Regions from separate parts of the Cereibacter sphaeroides 2.4.1 genome, predicted to be linked through region 3. Evidence: riboswitches for the same ligand, from Rfam matches in the RefSeq annotation. Region 3 holds a riboswitch; each other region holds the start of a gene.
The links. A riboswitch is a leader RNA that binds a small molecule or an ion and turns the genes downstream of it on or off. The one in region 3 is predicted to bind cobalamin.
Positions count from the first base shown of each region.

Region 1 (4,784 bases), 450 kb from region 3:
AGCATCCGCGCCGTCACCGTCTCGATCTCGGCGCGCGGCTTGCCCTGCATCCGGAGGCCGAAGCCCACGTTCTCGGCCACCGTCAGATGCGGAAACAGCGCGTAGCTCTGGAAGACCGTGTTGATCGGCCGGCGGTTCGGCGGCAGGGCGGTGATGTCGCGCCCGTCGAGCAGGATCGCGCCGGAGGTCGGCGCCTCGAACCCCGCGATCAGCCGCAGAAGCGTGGTCTTGCCGCAGCCCGAGGGGCCGAGCAGGGTGAAGAACTCGCTCCGCCGGATCCCCACCGAGACATCGTCCAGCGCGCGGACGGCCACCTCTCCCTGTCCGAAGGCCTTGACGACATGGCGGGCTTCGACGGCATCGGGTTCGCTCAAGGACGGCCTCCCATCGGGTGTGGCTTGAGGTTAGGCGGCGCCCGGGCGCGAAATCAACGGCGCGCGCAGCCTTTCGACCAAAGGGGCAGGCCTGCGCCCGATCCACGGCGCCGCCCGCTCGATTTCTGCGCAGAGCGCGATCAGCTCCTCATCGGCGCCGAAGCGGGCCGCGAGATGGACGCCGATCGGCAGGCCCCCGGCGCTCATGCCGAGGGGCAGCGAGGCCGCGGGCTGGCCCGAGGCGTTGAAGACGGCGGTGAAGGGGGAATAGGCGAAGACGCCCTCCGTCCCGTGCGCGAACCGGCCGACGCGCGCCGGCGGTTCGGCCAGAGTGGCCGACAGGAGGATGTCGATGCCCTCTCCCGTCTCCGGGTCGAAGACCGCGGCCATCTGGCGGCCGAAGGCATGGATCTGGCCCACCGCCTCGAGATAGCGCTCGCCCGGGATCTCGGCCGCGCGCCGCATCGCGCCGAGCGAGACCGGCTCGACCAGCCCCTCGGGCGCGCGGCCCTTCAGCGCCTTGCGGATGCCGAGCGCCGTGCCGCAGGCCACGATGTCGGTCCAGGCCTCCATCATCATCGCCACATCGGCGCGGGGCAGGCAGGGGCTGACCGTATGGCCCAGGCTCTCGAGCAGCCGTCCCGCCGCCTCGACCGCGGCCCGCACCTCCGGGTGGATGGGCGCGCCGGTGAAGGTCGTGTCGCAGATCCCCACGCGCAGCCGCCGCGGCGGGCGGCCGATCGCATCCGCATGGCCGCGCAGGAGCGGCGGCGCCCAGTAGGGCGCGCCGGGATCGGCGCCCGCGCAGGCGTCGAGCATGTGGGCCGTGTCGCGGACCGACCGGGTGAGGAATCCGTCGATGGCCATGCCCGCCCAGCCCTCGCCCGCATAGGGGCCGTCAGGCAGGCGCGCGCGGGTGGGCTTCATCCCGAAGAGCCCGCAGGAGGAGGCGGGGATGCGGACCGATCCGCCCCCGTCCGAGCCATGCGCCATGGCCACGATGCCCGCGGCCACCGCCGCGCCCGCACCGCCCGAGGAGCCGCCCGACGTATGCTCGAGGTTCCACGGGTTGCGGGTGGGCCCGCCGTAGACGGCCGATTCCGTGGCAGGCCCGATGCCGCCCTCGGGCGAGGTGGTCCGCCCGAAGGTCACGACGCCCGTGGCCCGGATCCGCTCGAAGATCGCCGAATCGCGCGGATAGCGCGTATCCGCCAGCAGCCGCGAGCCGTTGTGCGAGGGGAAGTCCACCGCCTCGCATCCGAGATCCTTGAGCAGGAAGGGCACGCCGCGGAAGGGCCCGTGCGGCAGGCCCCGAGCGATGCTCCGCCGCGCGGTCTCCTCCTGCACCAGCACGACGGCATTGAGCGCAGGGTTGACAGCCGCAACCGCGTCGAGGGCCGCATCGAGAAGCTCCTCGGGCGATGTGTCGCGGCGGGCCACGAGGGCCGCGAGCCCGGTGGCATCCTCGGCGCCGAAGCTGCGGAACATGTCTTTCCTCCTGCTTTTTTCCCCTCATGCTACGGTGGAGAGTCGCATCCGGTCCAGTCCTTTTTTCGCGGCTTTCCGCAAGGGGCGGCCAACCCGCCGCGGCACCGCCGCTTGACAGGGCCGTCACTTGTCATATTGAGGAACGGCTTCGGTTCCGGCGTGATGGCCGGATGAAAAGGGAACGCGGTGCGGGGAGATCTCCCCAACTCCGCGGCTGCCCCCGCAACTGTAGGCGGCGAGCGACGACCGACGGCGCCACTGGGATGTCCCGGGAAGGCCGGTCCGAGCTGCGACCCGCAAGTCAGGAGACCTGCCGGAGCGATCACCCTTTCCTGCGCGCGGGGCGCGTGCGGGAGGCGGACCATCCGCTTCAGGTGACGGTCACCGTCGGCGGAGGGGCATACCCTTTCCAAGGACATTGCAGGTCGGATCCGGGGGTCGCCCGGACGGAAGGGACAGATGAAGAAGACAGCCGCCTCGCTCCTCACCCTCATGGCCGCAGCCCCGCTGCAGGCTCAGGACATCGCTCTCGACGAGATCCTCGTCTCGCCGAGTCTCGTCGCCACCGAAACCAGCCGCACCGGCGCCACGGTGGATGTGGTCACCGCCGAGGACATGCAGGCCACGGGCGAGATCTCGGTGAGCGACCTGCTCGCGCGCCTGCCGGGCGTGTCCTACACGCGGAACGGCGGGCTCGGCGCCACGACGACGCTCCGGATCCGCGGGCTGGGCAGCGCCTATCAGGCGGTGCGGATCGACGGCATCGACGTGGCGGACGCGTCCGGAACCAAATCCGAGTTCGACTTCGGCTCGCTCACCGCCGGCGGCATCGACCGGATCGAGGTGCTGCGCGGGTCGCAATCCGCGATCTACGGCTCGGAAGCCGTGGCGGGCGTCATCGACATCGCCACCTACCGGCCGCGCGATCCGGGCGTCAGCGGGCAGCTGTCGCTCGAGGGCGGCAGCAACCGCACCTTCACCGGCGGCCTCTCCACAGGCCTTCTGACCGAGCGCGGCGAGCTGGCCTTCAGCGTGGCCCGCACCGTCTCGGACGGGATCTCGCAGGCCGCCTCGGGCACCGAGCGCGACGGGTTCGATACCACCTTCTACGCCCTCTCCGGTGCCTACGACCTGACCGAGGACCTGCGGATCGGGGCCGCCTTCATCGCGCGCGACTCCGATCTCGACATCGACGGCCCCGGCGCGGGCGGGATCGTCGACACGGACGACCGGGCGCTCAGCCGGCTGAGAGGCGGCAGGATCTTTGCGGATCTCACCCTCGGCCAGGTGCAGAGCGTGCTCGCCTATGCCGCTACCGACACGCGCCGGGAATATCCCGGCGGCTATATCGAAGTCTACGAGGGCGAACGGCGCGCGCTCTCCTACCTCGGGACGGTCGAGGTGGGGCTGGCGAGCCTCTCGTTCGGGGCTGAGCGCACGAAGGAGAGCTTCAGCAGCGACACGGATGAGGGCGATCTCACCACCGACTCCGTCTTCGGCGAGGCGCGCCTCGCGCTCTCGCCCGATCTCGATCTGTCGCTCGCGGCGCGTCGTGACGACCCGTCCGACTTCGACGGCAAGACCACCGGGCGCGTGGCGCTGGCCTGGCGGCTGGCCGACGACCTGATCCTGCGCGGCGTGGCCGGAACCGGCTTCCGCGCGCCGTCGCTCTACGAACGGTTCGGTCCCGAAGGATCCGACCGCCTCGGGCCGGAATCGAGCCGCAGCTACGAGCTCGGCCTCGAGAAGCGGTTCGGCAGCGGTGCGACCGTTCAGGCGACGCTCTTCAAGACCGATGTCACCGACCGCATCGTCTATCTGGACGGCGCCGACTTCTGCGCCTCGCCCTGGGGCTGCTACGATCAGCTGGACGGCGAGACGCATAGCCAGGGGATCGAGCTGTCGGCGCGCGCGCCGCTCGGGTCGGAGTGGGAGCTCTTCGGCAGCTACACCTACACCGACGCCTCCGACGAGGCGAACGGCACCGAGACCCGGGCCGTCCGCGTGCCGCGGCACGACCTCGTGCTGGGCCTCGAGGGGCAGATCGCCGACCGCACCCGCGGGATCCTCACGGTGCAGCATATCGCGGATGTGATGGATACGACCGGCTACCTGCAACCCGATGCCCCGCTCGATGACTGGACGGTGGTGAATGCGACGGTTAGCTACGATCTGAACGACCGGGCCGAGGCCTATGTCCGGGTCGAGAACCTGTTCGACGAGGAGTATCAGACGGTGCGCGGCTATGCCCAACCGGGGCGTTCGATCTTTGCGGGCCTGCGTGCGCGCTTCTAGGCGCCTCGCCCTGCTGCTGGCGGCCACGCTTGCCGCCGCCGCTCCCGCCGTGGCCGAGGCGCCGCGGCGGGTGGTGTCGATCAATCTCTGCACCGATCAGCTTGCCATGATGCTCGCGGCGCCGGGACAGCTTCTCTCGGTGTCCCATCTTGCCACCGAGCCGCAGATCTCGGCCATGGTCGAGGAGGCGCGCGCCTATCCGGCGAACCGGGGGCAGGCCGAAGAGGTGTTCCTCATGCGCCCTGATCTGGTGCTGGCAGGCACCTTCACGGCGCGGCAGACTGTCGATCTGCTGCGCAGGCTCGGGATCGAGGTGATCGAGCTGCCGCCCGCCAATGCCTTCGCCGACATTCCCGACCAGCTGCGCACGGTGGGCCGGGCGCTCGGGCGCGAGGCGCGGGCCGAAGAACTGGTGGCCGAGTTCGAGGCGGACCTCGCCCGTCTCAGGGTGGATCTGCCGCCCGTGCGGGCGGCGCTCTATTACCCGCGGGGCTATACCACGGGTTCGGGTACGCTCGCCGACGCCATCCTGCGCCATACCGGCTTTTCCAATGTCGCGGCCGAGCTCGGGCTCGACGGCGGGGGCGACCTTCCGCTCGAGCGGCTGGTGATGGCGCAGCCCCAGAT
Region 1 is NC_007493.2:1,028,438-1,033,221, forward strand. It holds gene RSP_RS05080 (ABC transporter ATP-binding protein) at 1-374, opposite strand, end outside; gene RSP_RS05085 (amidase) at 405-1,862, opposite strand; cobalamin riboswitch at 1,995-2,194, shown strand; gene RSP_RS05090 (TonB-dependent receptor plug domain-containing protein) at 2,322-4,157, shown strand; gene RSP_RS05095 (ABC transporter substrate-binding protein) at 4,144-4,784, shown strand, end outside.
Region 1: it holds a riboswitch for cobalamin, as region 3 does, so the genes downstream of both, RSP_RS05090 (TonB-dependent receptor plug domain-containing protein) here and RSP_RS07220 (DUF1636 family protein) in region 3, are expected to answer to the same signal.

Region 2 (4,784 bases), 1.0 Mb from region 3:
GATCGCCGAAGCTTTCGTCCACCAGAAGCCGGCCCACGCGGGGCAGGAGCGCCCGGAGGGTTTCGGGCGGGTGGCGGCGGCCGTCGGGGTTGTTCGGATTGACGAGCACGGCGAGATCGGCGCCTTCGAGCGCCGCAAGCTCGCTCACCTCCTCGACCTGCCAGCCCGCGGCGCGGAGGCTTGCCGCATGTTCGTTGTAGGTGGGGCCAAGGACGCGCGCCCGTCCGGGCGGGGTGAGCCGCGGCACGAGCTGGATCGCCGCCTGTGCCCCGGCCACGGCCAGCATCGGCGCCTCTGTGCGGAAGGCCACGCGCGCCGCGGCCAGAAGGCGCGCCTCGGCCGCTGCATCGGGCAGGGCGGTCAGCGCGCGGGCGGGCAGGCGCGGCATCGGATAGGGCACCCGGTTGATCCCCGTCGAGAGGTCGAGCCAGTCCTCGACCGCCCCGCCAAAGAGCGCCGCCGCGCTGTCGAGATTGCCGCCGTGATCGCGCATGGTCCCTCCTCAGGCTCCGCCGATGCGGAAGCGCGTGATGCGGGAAAAGCCCGCGGCCCGCAATGCCCCGGCCGCCCCGCGCGGAACGGCGCCCGGCGGGAAGATCAGCGCGCGGGCGGGGCCGGTGTGGCCGATGGCCCAGCCGAGCGCGCCGAGACCGTGGGCCAAGGCCGCGGTCGGATCCTCCGCCGGGCCGCGCAGCTGAAGGCAGCGCGCGGCCGAGAGGCTCGCGCGGCGCGCCACGCCCGCGAGGTCGGCCGCGCCCCAGCCCTCGAGAAGGTCCGAGATGTCGGGGAAGGCGAGATCGGCCGGATCGGTGCGCCGGGCGGGACCGAAGAAGCCGCCCACCAGCTCCATCGGCGGCAGGGGCGGCAGCTCTGCCAGCACCCGCCCCTCGCGCGAGGCCCAGAGCAGCCGCTCGGGCCGGTCGAACATCAGCGGATCGCTCGCTCCTTCCGAGGCGAGGCAGGCGCGGGCAACGGTGGCCGGATCGGTCACGCCTGCCGCATGGAGGAGCGCCACCCGCGCCGCGGTCGAGGCGCCCGCCCCGCCGCCCGGCGGCAGGTCGAGCGTCAGGCGGAAGCGGCCGTCCGGCGCGGCTCCGCCAGAGGCCAGCAGGTCGCAGAGCGCGGGCAGCGTCAGCATCTGCGCCCCGGGCTGGTCGAGGGCCAGCGGACCCGGCGCCCGGATCGCCTCGGCGCCGAGGCCGGGGCAGGGCAGGGTCACCAGCGCGAGCGGCCCGTCGGGCCCGAGGCGGCCCTGCAGGAACTCGCCCAGATGGCCCGCCACCCGCGCCCGGCGGATCGCCTCCGCAGGCGCCCTGAGGCCCGCCGCCAGCGTCAATGCAGTGCCGCCTCCCGCGGGAGCGGGCGGGCCGGGGCGGCGCGCTCGGGCGCGGGCTCCGGCGCCGAGGCGAGCACCATGGCCGCGGGTTCGGCAGGCAGCGTGCCGGTGAAGGAGCCGCCGCCCTCGATCATCTCGGCCAGCCGCACGAGGCCCGGCGACCAGTCTCCGGGCTCGAGGTCGCAGAAGAGCTGGAGCCCGCCCGCCGTTAGCCGGAAGAGCGCCGTGCAGGGCCGGATGCAGCCCGTGAGCCGCACGCAGCCCTGCATTTCGAAGTCGGGTCCCATGAGCCCTTGGGTGCATCGGGCCGAGCTGGCCAGATGCTCGACCACCGCGAGGCCCTTCAGGCAGGGTTCCTTCCGGTGTCGGCATTCGGTGAGGCTGTAGGTCCGTCCGTTCCGCGTCACGATCATCGCGCCCTCCGCGCATCTTGGGAGCGGGCAGGCGGAGGGGCGGCGCCCGTGCGCACGCGCCCTGCGCCCGGGACACCCCGCCCGGCTGTTACAGGTCCGTCGACGGCAGGTCTCCTGACTCGCGGGTCTGGGCTTGTCCCGCCCTTCCCGGCCTGTCCTGGGCCAGTGGGCATGATGGGACGCGCTCGCCGCCTACAGTTGCGGGGGCAGTCGCGGCTTGGGGCCTGTCAGGCCCGCACCGCATTCCCTCTTCGCCCGGAGCTTCCTCCGGGAACCGTCGCCCGCACCTTCCGTCTTTCCCGCCCCGCGCGCAAGGCCCGCCGGATCGCAGCGGCTGCGCGTCGCGGGGCGCGGGAGGTGGCCGGGCGCAATCCGGCTTGCCGGGGTCGCGCGCCCGATAGGGGCGGGGGCGACGGAATCGTCCTCTCGCCGCGGATGCGCCGCCGGGGAGGGGCACGGTCGAGGAGGCTTTGCCGGCGAAGACCTCCTGGCCTAGAGCGCAGCGCCGGGAGGCGTCAGAGGTCGATGTCGAGCGTGACCGGGAAATGGTCCGAGGCTGCGAGGAGGGCCTGCTGCAATTCGGGGGTGCGAAAGCAGTTCGGATCGTTCAGCGGGTGCCAGATCCGCCAGCGGGGCGATTTCGCCGCCAGATCGGCCGAGACCATGATGAAGTCGAGCAGGGCCTCGAAATACTGCTGTTCCGGGGCGAGCCAGAAGCGGGCCGAGCTGGGCTGGATGCCCACCCGCTGCGTGAGCGCCATGCGCGCGTGGGGCTCGTGCAGGCGCAACTCGGGAGGCTCCTCGAGCCCGAGGACGATCTCGATCCCCGACCGGCCGAAGAGCTTCTCATATTCGTCGAGACCGGGGCCGTCGTTGAAATCGCCCATCACCATCACGCTCTGGTGCCGCGCGAGGAGGCCCGCCACCCGCCTGCGCAGCCAGACGCATTCGGCCAGCTGCTGGCGGCGGTTCTGAATGCCGATCCGCACCGCCTCGGCCGGGTTGCGCGCGCCGTGCGGGGCCTTGGACTTGGCATGGACGCCGATCACCCGCAGCGGATGGCCGTCGGCCCTGAGCGCAAGCTCGAGCGGCGGCTTGGAGAAGCGGATGGCCTCGGGCGTGGCATCCACGTCTATGTCGAAGCGGAACACCTCGTCGAACCGGGGCGCCCTGGCGCTCGACTGCGGATCGTGATGGGCCTCGATGCGCGAGGGGTCGTAGAGGAGCGCGATCTCCTGCTCGGTCTCGCTGGGAAAGCCCAAGACGGCGCGCGAGGCGCGCAGGCCGAAGGTGCGCGCGAAGGTCTCGAGCGCCTTCACCGTCGAGCGGCGCCGGCTCTGGTTCGGCGCCTCGATGACCATGATCGCGTCGGCATCGAGGGCGGTGAAGACGATGCCCAGCGATTCGATCTGGTTGCGGCGGGTGATCTCGTAGCGGCCCGACAGTTCGTTGTCGGTCCTGAGCCGCCCGTGGTCGTCGAAGAGCCCGTTGAACCATTCGACATTGTAGGTGGCGATGCGCAGCGGGCGGGCCATTCAGGCCGCCTGCTTCGCGCTGATCTCCTCCCAGGCGCGGTTGATGTCGACCAGCCGCCGCTCGGCGAGCCTCACCGCCTCTTCCGGCACGCCGCGGGCCACCATCCGGTCGGGATGGCAGTCGCGCACCGCCTGCTTCCAGGCGCTGCGCACCTCCGAGATCGGCGCGTCATGCTCGACCCCCAGCACGTCGTAGGGGTCGCGCGGCGCATCGCTCACGAAGCGGGCGCGCAGGGCGCGGAAGCAGCGGTCGCCGATCCCGAAGATCCGGGCGACCTCGGTCAGGAAGGCGTCCTCGTCGGGATGATAGCTCCCGTCGGCCACCGAGATGTGGAAGAGCCCCTCCATCAGATCGATGAGGATCCGGTCGTCGCCGCGGAACATCCCCTTGATCTTGCGGGCATAGGAATCGAAGCCCGCCACATCCTGCCGCGCGAGGTTGAAGACGCGGGCGGCGTTCGCCTCCTCGCCCGGCGGGATCGCGAAGATCTCGCGGAAGGCCGCCACCTCGTCGCGCGTCACCTGCCCGTCGGCCTTGGCCATCTTCGCGCCGAGCGCGATCACGGCAATGGTGAAGGCCACCGACCGCTCGGGCGGGGTGCGCAGGCGGTCGAGCACGGCCGACAGGCTCTCGCCGGAGGCGAGGGCGGCCAGCGCGTCTGTGATGCGGGTCCAGATCGACATGAGGCCAGCATAAACCGCCGATCCGGTGGTGTCAGGAGAGGAATTTCTGCATCAGCACAAGGTCGAGCCAGCGGCCGAACTTGTAGCCCACCTGCGGCAGCACCGCCGTCTCGGCAAAGCCCATCGCCGCATGGAAGGCGCGGCCCTCGGGATTGCCCGCGCTCACGCCCGCAAAGAGCGAATGGGTGCCGCCCGCCCGCGCATGATCCTCGATCGCCGTCATCAGCGCGCGCCCGAGCCCGCGACCACGCGCCGCAGGCCCGAGGATGATCGTGTGCTCCATCGTGTGCCGGTAGCCCACGCCGCCGCGGAACTGGGCGTAGCTCGCAAAGCCCACCGGCCCCTCGCCCGGATCCGCCACGAGGAACGCGGGCCGCGCCGCGATCAGCGTGCGCAGCTCGTCGGCCGATTTCTCCTCGGCGTTGAAGGTCACCAGCGTGTCGCGGATGATCGGGTTCCAGATCGCAAGCAGGGCGGGCACATCCGCAGCCACAGCGGGACGGATCATCGGGAAAGCTCCGGGGTGCGGGTCATGCGAGCAGGCGCGGGCCCTGCGGGCCGTCCAGCGTGAAGCGCAGCGCGGGGAGCTCGTCGGCCAGAAAGGCCACGCGGTCGTCTGCCAGAAGCGGCGCAAGCCGCCGCGCCAGCGCCGGGGCCTCGGGATGGCGGATCTCGATCCGCGCGAGCCTGAGGCCCGCATCGGGCAGAGACGGCGGGCTGCCCTGCCATTCGATCAGCGCCGGGAAGAGATTGTCGAACGGCAGCCGCCCGTCCTCGGGCACGGCCATCCGCCAGCGCAGGTCCCCGCGGCGCAAC
Region 2 is NC_007493.2:2,528,466-2,533,249, reverse strand. It holds gene cobD (threonine-phosphate decarboxylase CobD) at 1-493, opposite strand, end outside; gene bluE (L-threonine kinase BluE) at 503-1,336, opposite strand; gene RSP_RS12275 (hypothetical protein) at 1,333-1,749, opposite strand; cobalamin riboswitch at 1,837-2,043, opposite strand; gene RSP_RS12270 (endonuclease/exonuclease/phosphatase family protein) at 2,265-3,284, opposite strand; gene RSP_RS12265 (molecular chaperone DjiA) at 3,285-3,968, opposite strand; gene RSP_RS12260 (GNAT family N-acetyltransferase) at 4,000-4,476, opposite strand; gene RSP_RS12255 (VOC family protein) at 4,499-4,784, opposite strand, start outside.
Region 2: it holds a riboswitch for cobalamin, as region 3 does, so the genes downstream of both, RSP_RS12275 (hypothetical protein) here and RSP_RS07220 (DUF1636 family protein) in region 3, are expected to answer to the same signal.

Region 3 (4,784 bases):
CGTTTGCCGGGCGACTTGAAACTGACGGCGCCTGCGAAGATCCGACCGTCCACCTCGGGCAGCACCACATGCATGGCGAGATCGGCGGGCGAGAGGCCGCGCTCGGCCACGGCCCAGTCGCGCCGCCGCGCGGTCGAGAGCGCGACCTGAAACACCGGACAGCCGGGGCCGTCGAGGGGCGAGCCCTCGGGGCCCCTGGCCGAGAAGGCGGTGGCATTGACGATGGCCGCGGGCCTCAGGCGGCCGAGACCGGCGGCGATCCAGTCGGGCGCGCCCGGCGCCTTCAGCGAGGGCGCGAAGAGGCCGAAGGCGCGGAAGCCCCGTTCGCGAAGCGCGAAAATCAGCGCGTCCACGGGCCCCGTGTCGGCGGCGGTCAGGTAACTGCGGTAGAAGGTCACGACGATGGCGGGTCCGCCCTCCGCCTCCGGTTCGGGGATCACGCCGCGGGCGGGGTCGTACCAGCCCATGTCGGGCATCCGTTTCTCGCCCGGCACCGGGCCGGCATAAAGCCCCGCCGCCAGCGCCAGCTGCGCGAGCGCGGCCTGCGCCGCCACCGCTCCACCCGCATCGCAGAGCGCGGACAGCCGCCGCAGCGTCGAGACCGGCAGCGTGGAAAGCGCATCGAGCGCCGGATCCTCGCGCCCGTCCGCGGGCAGGACCGCGAGCGCGATCCCGCGGCGCCGGCAGAGGTCCTGCACCTCGGCCAGCCCGTAGCTCCAGTAGCTCTCGCCGCCGATCAGCCGGATCAGGATCGCCTTCGCATGGGCCAGCACCGTCTCGGCATAGGTGTCGATGGAGAGCGGATGGCGCAGCGCCACGAGGTTCAGGAGCCGGGTGGAGGGAAGCCCGCCCTCAGCCCGGTGCCAGCCCGCCGCGAAGGCCCCGAGATCGCTGTCGGAGAAGGACAGGACCACCAGATCCGCAGGCGTCTGCCCGGGATCGAACGGGGTCGCACTCTCCTCGAGCCCGTGGCTTTCGCGGAAGACGACATGCATGGTTCAGCCGATCCGCGCCAGAAGGTCCTGCCGGATCGCGGCCTCGTCGAGATCGCCCCGCTCGGCGATCACCACGAGACGGCTCTGCCGCGCGCCCGACCAGGGCCGGTCGAACTGGTGGCGGACGCGCGCGCCCACCGCCTGCACGAGAAGCCGCATGGGCTTGCCCTGAACCGCCACATGGCCCTTCACCCGCAGCACGTTGCGCTCGGTGGCGAGTGCCCGGATCGCCTCGGCCAGACGCTCGGGATCGGCGATCTCGGGCAGGTCGATCACGGTCGAGGCGAAATCGTCATGCTCGTGATCGTCGGCCCCGTCGTGGTGCGAGGGGCGGGCGGCCAGATCGTCCTCGGCCGCGGCCTCGATCCCGAGGATCACCTGCGGATCGACCGCGCCCTCGGTCACGGCGAGGATCGGGATCGGCCGCGGCGATTCCGCCTCGACCGCCGCGCGGGCGGCGGCAAGGCCCGCCTCGCCCGCGAGATCGGCCTTGGTCAGCAGCACGAGGTCGGCGCAGGCGAGTTGATCCTCGAACACTTCCGAGAGCGGGGTCTCGTGATCGGCGCCCTCGGCCTGAGCCTGCGCCGCCACCGCCTCGGCATCCGGAGCGAAGCGGCCCGCGGCCACGGCCTCGGCATCGGCCAGCGCGATCACCCCGTCCACCGTGATGCGCGAGCGGATCGCGGGCCAGTCGAAGGCCTTCAGGAGCGGCTTCGGCAGCGCGAGGCCCGAGGTCTCGATCAGGATGTGGTCGGGGCGCTTCGGCAGCGCCATCAGCGCCTCGATCGTGGGGATGAACTCGTCGGCCACGGTGCAGCAGAGGCAGCCGTTCGCCAGCTCCACGATGGCCTCGTCGGGGCAGTTCTCGTCGGCGCAGGCGCGGATCAGATCGCCGTCCACGCCCACCGTGCCGAACTCGTTCACCAGCACGGCGAGGCGGCGGCCGCCGGGGTTCTGCATCAGGTGCCGGATCAGCGTGGTCTTGCCGGCGCCGAGGAAGCCCGTGATCACCGTGACGGGGATCTTCGCGAGGTCGGTCATGACATGTCTCCGTTGGGGGGAAGGCGGGCAAGCGATTGCTTGCGGAAGATCTCGGGGCGCTCGCGCCACGGCACGATGCCGTCGGGCGCACCCGCATAGGCGGTGGCGCCATCGAGGATGGCGGGCGCGTCGGCCTCCTCGAGGCGGCCGTAGACATAGCTCCAGCGGCCGGGCGCCGAGAGCGCCACGGCGCAGCCCTGCGAACAGGCGGAGAGGCATTCGACGGGGCGGACGGTGACGCCCTCGGGGGCGGCGGCGGCCAGTGCGTCATGAAGCCGCAGGCCCGGCGCGGTCTCGCCTTCGGGCAGCGGGCGGCCCGCGCGGCAGGTGGTGCAGACGTGCAGCGTCACGGTCATCGGCCGTCCCTTCTTCGTGGGCGAGGGGGCAGCGATCCGAAGGAGAGAGGTCGCGTCGGGCGGCACCTCGGTCCACCGGCCGCGGAACACCCCGTCCGCCCGTAAGTCTCAGCGCTGGCAGGTCTCCCGGCTTGCGGATGTGGGGCCTTGCGGCTCCGCGGCGGCCCGCCTTCCCGGCCTTGCGGCCAGTGGCTTGGGCAACCTCTCCGGTCACGGTCGCGGGGGCGGCTGCCTCTGGGGCATTCCCTCTTCGCCTGTCCGGTCGGACAGGAACCAGCGCGCCGGAAGTGGTGCGGGAAAGGCCCCTTCTTGTCAAGCCGATGCAGGGGCCGCGGGACGAGAGGCCGCGGGATGGCTTCACAAGCCCGCGTGACCGCGGCAGAAGGGGAGGCCCGGAAGGACCGCCCATGACCCGCTTGCGCACGCTCTGGCTCGCCCCGCACCGCCCGCTGTTCCTCGCGGCGGGAAGCTGGGCGCTGATCGCGCTGATCTGGTGGCAGTGGGGCGCGGCGCTCGGGCTTTCGGCGCCGGAGCTCGGCACCTGGGGGCTCTGGCACGGGCATGAGATGCTGTTCGGGCTCGGATCGGCCGCGGTCGGCGGCTATTTCCTGACCGCGGCGCAGGGCTGGCGCGGCTCGGATCCGCTGAGCGGGCGGCCGCTGATGGCGCTGGTGGCGCTCTGGTGTCTCGCCCGTGTGGCGCTGGTGGTGGCGGGGCTCCGGCCCGAGGCCCCGCTCGGGCTGATTCAGCCCGCGGCGCTGGCCTATTTTCTCGTTCTTGCAGGATTGCTCGGCCGCGAGGCGGTGCTGGCGCGGCGCTGGAGCAAGCTCGGCTTCGGCGCGGGCATCCTGGCCTACGGGCTGGCCGAGACGCTCTATCTGCGGGCGGCCCTGACCGAGACCTTGCCCGATGCGGCCACCATGGTGCGCGTGGGCTGGATGTTCTTCGCGATCAAGATCTCGATCATCGGCGGGCGCATGGTGCCGGCCTTCACGCTGAACTGGCTGCGGCAGGCGGGGATAACCGTGCCGGATCCCGCGCCGCGGCCCGTGCTCGGATGGGCGGCGCTGGGGCTTCTGTGGACCGCACTCGGCCTGACTTTCGCGGGCGAGGAGACCGTCTCGGCGCTCTGCCTGATCGGGGCGGGGATCGCGCAGGCCTTGCGGCTGGCGGGCTGGCGCGGCTGGGCCGGGCGGGGGAACCTCCTCCTGCTCCTCCTTCACGCGACCTTCGGCTGGCTCGCACTGGGGCTGGGGCTCGTGGGCCTCGCGCGGCTGGGGCTTCTGCCCGTAGCCGAGATGGATGCGCTCCATGCGCTGACCATGGGGGCCATGTCGGGGATGATCCTGTCGCTCGCCGCGCGCGCGGCAGCCCCCCGCGACGGCGGCCCGCTGCGGGCGCGGCCCACCATGGCGCTGGCCTTCGCGCTGGTCTGGTCGGCGGCGCTGGTCCGGCTCGGGGCACCGCTGATCGGCGCCTTCGACGGGGTGGCGGTTGCGGCGGGCCTCTGGTGCGCGGGCTGGATCTCGTTTCTCGCGGGCTATCTGCCCACCGTCACGGGGCCGCTCGCGCGGCCCGTCTTCTCCGGCCCGCGCGCCTCGGCGCCGCAGGTCGTCCAGATCAGGATGCCGCAATGACCGACACGAACCAGCGCCACGCCGAAAAGAAGGCTCGCATCAAGGAGGCCCGCGACCGGATGATGGCGGGCAAGACCGGCGAGAAGGGTCTCGTGATCGTCCATACCGGCACCGGCAAGGGCAAGTCCTCGGCCGGGTTCGGCATGATCCTGCGCTGCATCGCCCACGGGATGCCCTGCGCGGTGGTGCAGTTCATCAAGGGCGCGTGGGACACCGGCGAGCGGCGGCTGCTCACGACCCACTTCGGCGACCTCTGCCAGTTCCATGCCATGGGCGAGGGCTTCACCTGGGAGACGCAGGACCGCGAGCGCGACATCGCCGCCGCCCGTGCGGGCTGGGAGAAGGCCAAGGAGCTGATCCGCGATCCCGCCATCCGCATGGTGCTGCTGGACGAGATCAACATCGCGCTGCGCTACGATTATCTCGATCTGGCCGAGGTGCTGGCCTTTCTCGAGGACGAGAAGCCGCCCATGACCCATGTCGTCCTGACCGGGCGGAACGCCAAGCCCGAGTTGATCGAGGCCGCCGATCTCGTCACCGAGATGGAGATGGTGAAGCATCCGTTCCGGGCGGGGATGAAGGGCCAGCCGGGCGTCGAATTCTGAGGCCACGGCTGGCCGGGGATGAGCCGCGGCGTGTCGTCCGTAAACGGACGCGCGCCGGTCTCGTCAGACTCGGGCCGGGCTTCTGCGGCAGGCGCCGGGACCTGCAGACCCGCAATTGGACGGGCGCGCGAGGCGCGCGCAATGTCTGTC
Region 3 is NC_007493.2:1,479,552-1,484,335, reverse strand. It holds gene cobN (cobaltochelatase subunit CobN) at 1-995, opposite strand, end outside; gene cobW (cobalamin biosynthesis protein CobW) at 999-2,036, opposite strand; gene RSP_RS07220 (DUF1636 family protein) at 2,033-2,392, opposite strand; cobalamin riboswitch at 2,492-2,685, opposite strand; gene RSP_RS07215 (NnrS family protein) at 2,800-4,029, shown strand; gene cobO (cob(I)yrinic acid a,c-diamide adenosyltransferase) at 4,026-4,634, shown strand.

Region 4 (4,784 bases), on a different contig from region 3:
CTGGTGGTGGATGTCGAGATGGTTCGTGGGCTCGTCGAGCAGCAGGATCCGCGGCCGCTGCGCAAGCGCACGGGCGATGTGGAGCCGCTGGCGCTCGCCGCCCGAGAGCGTCGACCAGCGCGCCCCGGCCATCCGGGCCATGCCCACCGCCGCCAGCGCCTCGTCGACGATGGCGCGGTCGGCCGGACCGAAAGGGGCAAGCGCCGACAGCCAGGGCGTGCGGCCGAGCTCGACCGCGTCGCGGGCGGTGAGCGCCTCGCCCGTCTCGGCCTGCTGCTCGACCAGCGCCACCCGGCGCGCGGTCTCGCGCCGCCCGAGGCTCGTCAGCGGCGCGCCGTCGAGCCGCACCTCGCCCTCGGCCCGCGGCAGAAGGCCCGCCATCAGCCGCAGGAGCGTGGACTTGCCCGAGCCGTTCGGCCCGATCAGCCCGAAGGTCTCGCCCTCCGCCACCTCGAGCGTCACATCCGCGACGATGGCGCGCCCGCCGGCCCGCCAGCCTGCCTCAAAGACCGAGATCCTCATGGCCGCCGCCGGTTGCGGATGAGGATGAGGGCGAAGCCCGGGGCGCCCACGAGGGCCGTGACGACGCCGATGGGCACCACCTGCCCCGCGATCAGCACCCGCGAGACCACATCGGCCGCGATGAGGAAGATGGCGCCCGCCAGCGCCGCCCAAGGCACGAGCGCGCCGTGGCGCGGCCCGGCCACGAGCCGCACGGCATGGGGCACGACGAGGCCCACGAAGCCGATGGAGCCGACGAGGCTCACCATCACCGCCGTCATCAGCGTGGTGATGCCGATCAGCACCGCCTGCACCCGGCGCACGGGCACGCCCAGGGCCTTCGCCGACTGGGTGCCGAAGGAGAAGGCATCCATCGCGCGGATATGCCAGAGGCAGAGGAGAAGCCCCGCCAGCGCGGCCGGCAGGGCGAGCGTCACGTCGGGCCAGCGCACGCCCGAGAGATTTCCCAGCAGCCAGAACATGATGCCGCGCGCCTGTTCGGCACTGGCCGAGCGGGCGATGAAGAACGAGGTGAGCGCGTTGAAGAGCTGCGAGCCCGCGATCCCCGCCAGCACGAGCGTGGCCGATCCCCCGCCCGCCGCGCGCGCCAGAAGCGCCACCAGCGCGAAGGCGAGGAGGGCTCCGCCGAAGGCGCCGGCCGAAAGCCCGACGAGCCCGCCCCCGACGCCGAGGATCGCGACCGCGACCGCCCCCGTCGAGGCGCCGGCCGAGACGCCGAGCAGATAGGGATCGGCCAGCGCATTCCGCACCAGCGACTGCAGCACCACTCCCGAGAGCGCGAGTCCCGCCCCGCAGGCCGCCGCGACCAGCGTCCGCGGCAGCCGGTAGTTCCAGACGATGCCCGCCTCGATCGGATCGACGGCGAGCCCCGCGCCCCAGATCCGGTTGGCGAAGGTCGCGGCCACCGTGGGCAGGGGCAGCGGCGTCTCGCCGATCACCACGCCGGCCAGGATCGCAAGCCCGAGCGCGGCAGCCCCCAGAAGCCCCAGCCAGAGGGCGGGCCGGGGACCGAAGGTTGCCGCGACCGTCATTCGAGCCCCAGCGCGGGCAGCGCGTCGGCCAGCGTCTCGAGCGCATCCACATTGCGGATCGAGGGATCCATGGCATGGGCGTCCAGCACGACGATGCGACCGGCCCTGACGGCCTCCATCTCGCGCGTCACCGGGTCGGACTTGAGGAAGTCGAGCTTCTTCTCGACATCGTCCGCCGGAAAGCGCCGCCGCTCCATCCGGGCCAGCACGATCACGGAAGGGTTGGCGCGCGCGATGCTCTCCCAGCTCACGGTCGGCCATTCCTCGTCGCTCTCGACCACGTTGCGCAGGCCGAGGGCGGCCATCATGTAGCCGGGCGGGCCCTTGCGGCCCGCGACGAACGGATCGGCGTTCATCTCGGACGAGGAGAACCAGAAGACCGCCGAGGCATCCTTCAGGCCGAGCGCCCGCGCCTTCCCGACGGCGGCCGCCTCGCGCGCCCGAAGCCCGGCCACGAGTTCCTCGGCGCGCGGGCCCACGTCGAAGATCGCGCCCAGCTCGCGGATGCCGGCAAGGACGCTCTCCATCTCGAACATGGCCGTTCGGGTGCCGTCCGAGCCCCGGCTGTTGTCCTTCTGCCAGCAGTCGGCGGGCAGGATGTAGGTGGGGATGCCCAGATCGGCGAACTGCTCGCGGGTGCCGACGAGGCCCTGCGGGCCGATGTGCCATTCATATTGCACGGCCACGAGGCCCGGCTTCCGCGCCACGACGGATTCGAAGCTCGGGTCGTTGTCGGCCAGCCGCGGGATCGCCGCATTGGCCTCGGCATAGGCAGGCAGGACGCTCGTGAACCAGACCGAGGTGCCGGTGACCTTCGGGGCGAGCCCGAGGGCATAGAGGACCTCGGTGGCGGCCTGCCCCACCGTGACCGCGCTGTCGGGCGCCCGGTCGAAGGTGAGGGTGCGCCCGCAGTTGTCGAGCGTCAGCGGATAGCCGGTTTCGGCCGCGGCGGACTGGGCCAGCACGAGAAGGGCCGCAGCGGTCAGGAAGCGGGGGAACATGCGATGTCTCCGATTGGGGGGGCAGCCGAAGACAGGACGGGAGAGGCGAGGCCCGTGGCGGACCCGCAGGCTGCCCCGTCGGGGCAGGCGCGCGTGCTGGCTGGAGCGGGAGCCGCTGGGCACCCTCGGGCAGACGTCATGGATACCTCCCCCGGACACCCCGCCCGGGCCGCGTTGAGATCGAACGCCGGCAGGTCTCCTGACTGGCGGGTCACAGGGCTGGCGCGGCCTTCCCATGGCTTGAGGCCACAGTGGCTTTGATCGCGAGCTCCTCGCCGCCTACAGTTGCGGGGGCAGTTCCGGTTCGCCGGACAGGTCCGGCGGCGGATTCCCTTTCAATTCCTTACGGAAACCGACGAGGATTGAGTAGCCGGTCGCGCCGCGGTTGACAAGGGGAGAGGGCGCGCGCCGATGAGAACGGGGCCGGCCGTTCCCCCGGAACAACCGGCCCCGAAGGTCGCGCGGGTGCGGTTTACTTCACGAAGGCCCGCCCGAGGCCCATCGCGCGCTCGACCACGAGGATCACGCCCAGCGTCAGCAGGATCAGCAGCACGGAGGCCGCGGCCACCAGCGGATCGGCGGTGTTGTAGACGTAGTTGTAGAGCTCGACCGGCAGCGTGCTGATGCGCGGCCCGGTGAGGAAGAGCGTGATCACCACCTCGTCGAAGGAGACGAGGAAGCAGAGCGCCGCCGCCGCCACGATCCCCGGGGTGAGCATCGGCAGCGTCACCCGGAAGAAGACGGTGAGGGGCTTCGCGCCGAGGGTCTTTGCGGCCTCCTCGCAGGCCATGTTCTGCGTGGCGAGCGAAACGGCCAGAATGCGCAGCGCATAGGGCAGCGTGATGACGAGATGGGCGAGGATCAGCCCCTGCATCGTCGCCAGAAGCCCGAAGGAGGCGAAGACGATGAGGATGGCGAGCCCCAGCACGATGGTGGGCAGCAGGAGGGGCGCGGTGAAGAGGTTGAACAGGAGATCCCGCCCGCGGAACTCCATCCGCACCATCACCCAGGCCGCCGGCACCGCGATCACCAGCGAGAGCACGGTGACGATGGCCGCGAGCGACAGGCTCGTCCAGAAGGCGCCGAGCATGGCTCGGTTCTCGAACAGGGCCTCGTACCAGCGGAGGGACCAGGAGGTCGGCGGAAAGCGCAGCACGCTGTCGCCCGAGAGGGAGATCGGGAAGACGAGGATCACCGGCGCGAGCAGATAGAGGAAGAGCACCGCGACGAGGATCCCCATCGGCTTCGAGGTCTTGTGGATCTGCATGGCGCCCTCCTCAGTCCAGACGTTTCAGCACGGCGGAATAGGCCACGAGCGCCGCCCCGAAGATCACGAGGACGAGGATCGAGAGCGTCGAGGCCAGCGGCCAGTTCAGGGTCACGATGGCCTGATCGTAGATCTCGGTCGCGAGCAGGAAGACGCGCCCGCCCCCCATGAGCTTCGGCGTGATGAAGGACGAGACCGCCAGCACGAAGCACAGGAGGCACCCCAGCGCGATGCCGGGCGCGGTCAGCGGCAGGATCACGCGCCGGAAGCTCTGCCAGGGGGTGGCGCCGAGCGTGCGCGCGGCCTCCTCGACGCGCGGATCGAGCCGCCCGAACCCCGCGAGAAGGGCGAGGATCATATAGGGCATCAGGATCTCGGTCAGGCCGATGAAGACGCCGTTGATGTTGAACATGAGCGGCGGCGGCGTGAGGCCCAGGCCCCGGATCGCCGAGACGACCGGCCCCTCCTCGGCGAGGATCGCGATCCAGCCGTAGGTGCGCACCACCGCCGAGGTCAGGAGCGGCGAGATCACGAGCACGGTGAGGAAGGTCCGCCAGCTGCCCGAGGCGCGGTGGAGATAGAGCGCGATCGGATAGGACAGGACGAGTGCACAGAGCGTGACCCCGAGCGAGACGAAGACCGAGTTCAGGATCAGCTGCAGATAGAACGGGTCGCTGAGAAGCCCGGTCCAGTTCTGGAGCGTCAGGACGTTCTCGATCCCCCCGCCCACCGTCGCCCGGTTGAAGGAATAGCGGGCGAGGTTGAAGATGGGCAGCATGAAGCCCACCACATTGATGAGGGCGATGGGCAGGAGGAGCGCCACCGCCACCTGCTGCCCGCCCATCGGCCGCCGGCCGGCCGCGACCGCGGGAACGGCCGTCATGCCCTGCCCTCGGGATAGACCATCGTGTCGCCGGCCTCCCAGGCGACGGTCACGGCCGAGCCCGGCTCGGGCAGGCCCGA
Region 4 is NC_007494.2:455,289-460,072, forward strand. It holds gene RSP_RS17605 (ABC transporter ATP-binding protein) at 1-522, opposite strand, end outside; gene RSP_RS17610 (FecCD family ABC transporter permease) at 519-1,553, opposite strand; gene RSP_RS17615 (ABC transporter substrate-binding protein) at 1,550-2,554, opposite strand; cobalamin riboswitch at 2,727-2,926, opposite strand; gene RSP_RS17620 (ABC transporter permease) at 3,027-3,821, opposite strand; gene RSP_RS17625 (ABC transporter permease) at 3,832-4,704, opposite strand; gene RSP_RS17630 (ABC transporter ATP-binding protein) at 4,701-4,784, opposite strand, start outside.
Region 4: it holds a riboswitch for cobalamin, as region 3 does, so the genes downstream of both, RSP_RS17615 (ABC transporter substrate-binding protein) here and RSP_RS07220 (DUF1636 family protein) in region 3, are expected to answer to the same signal.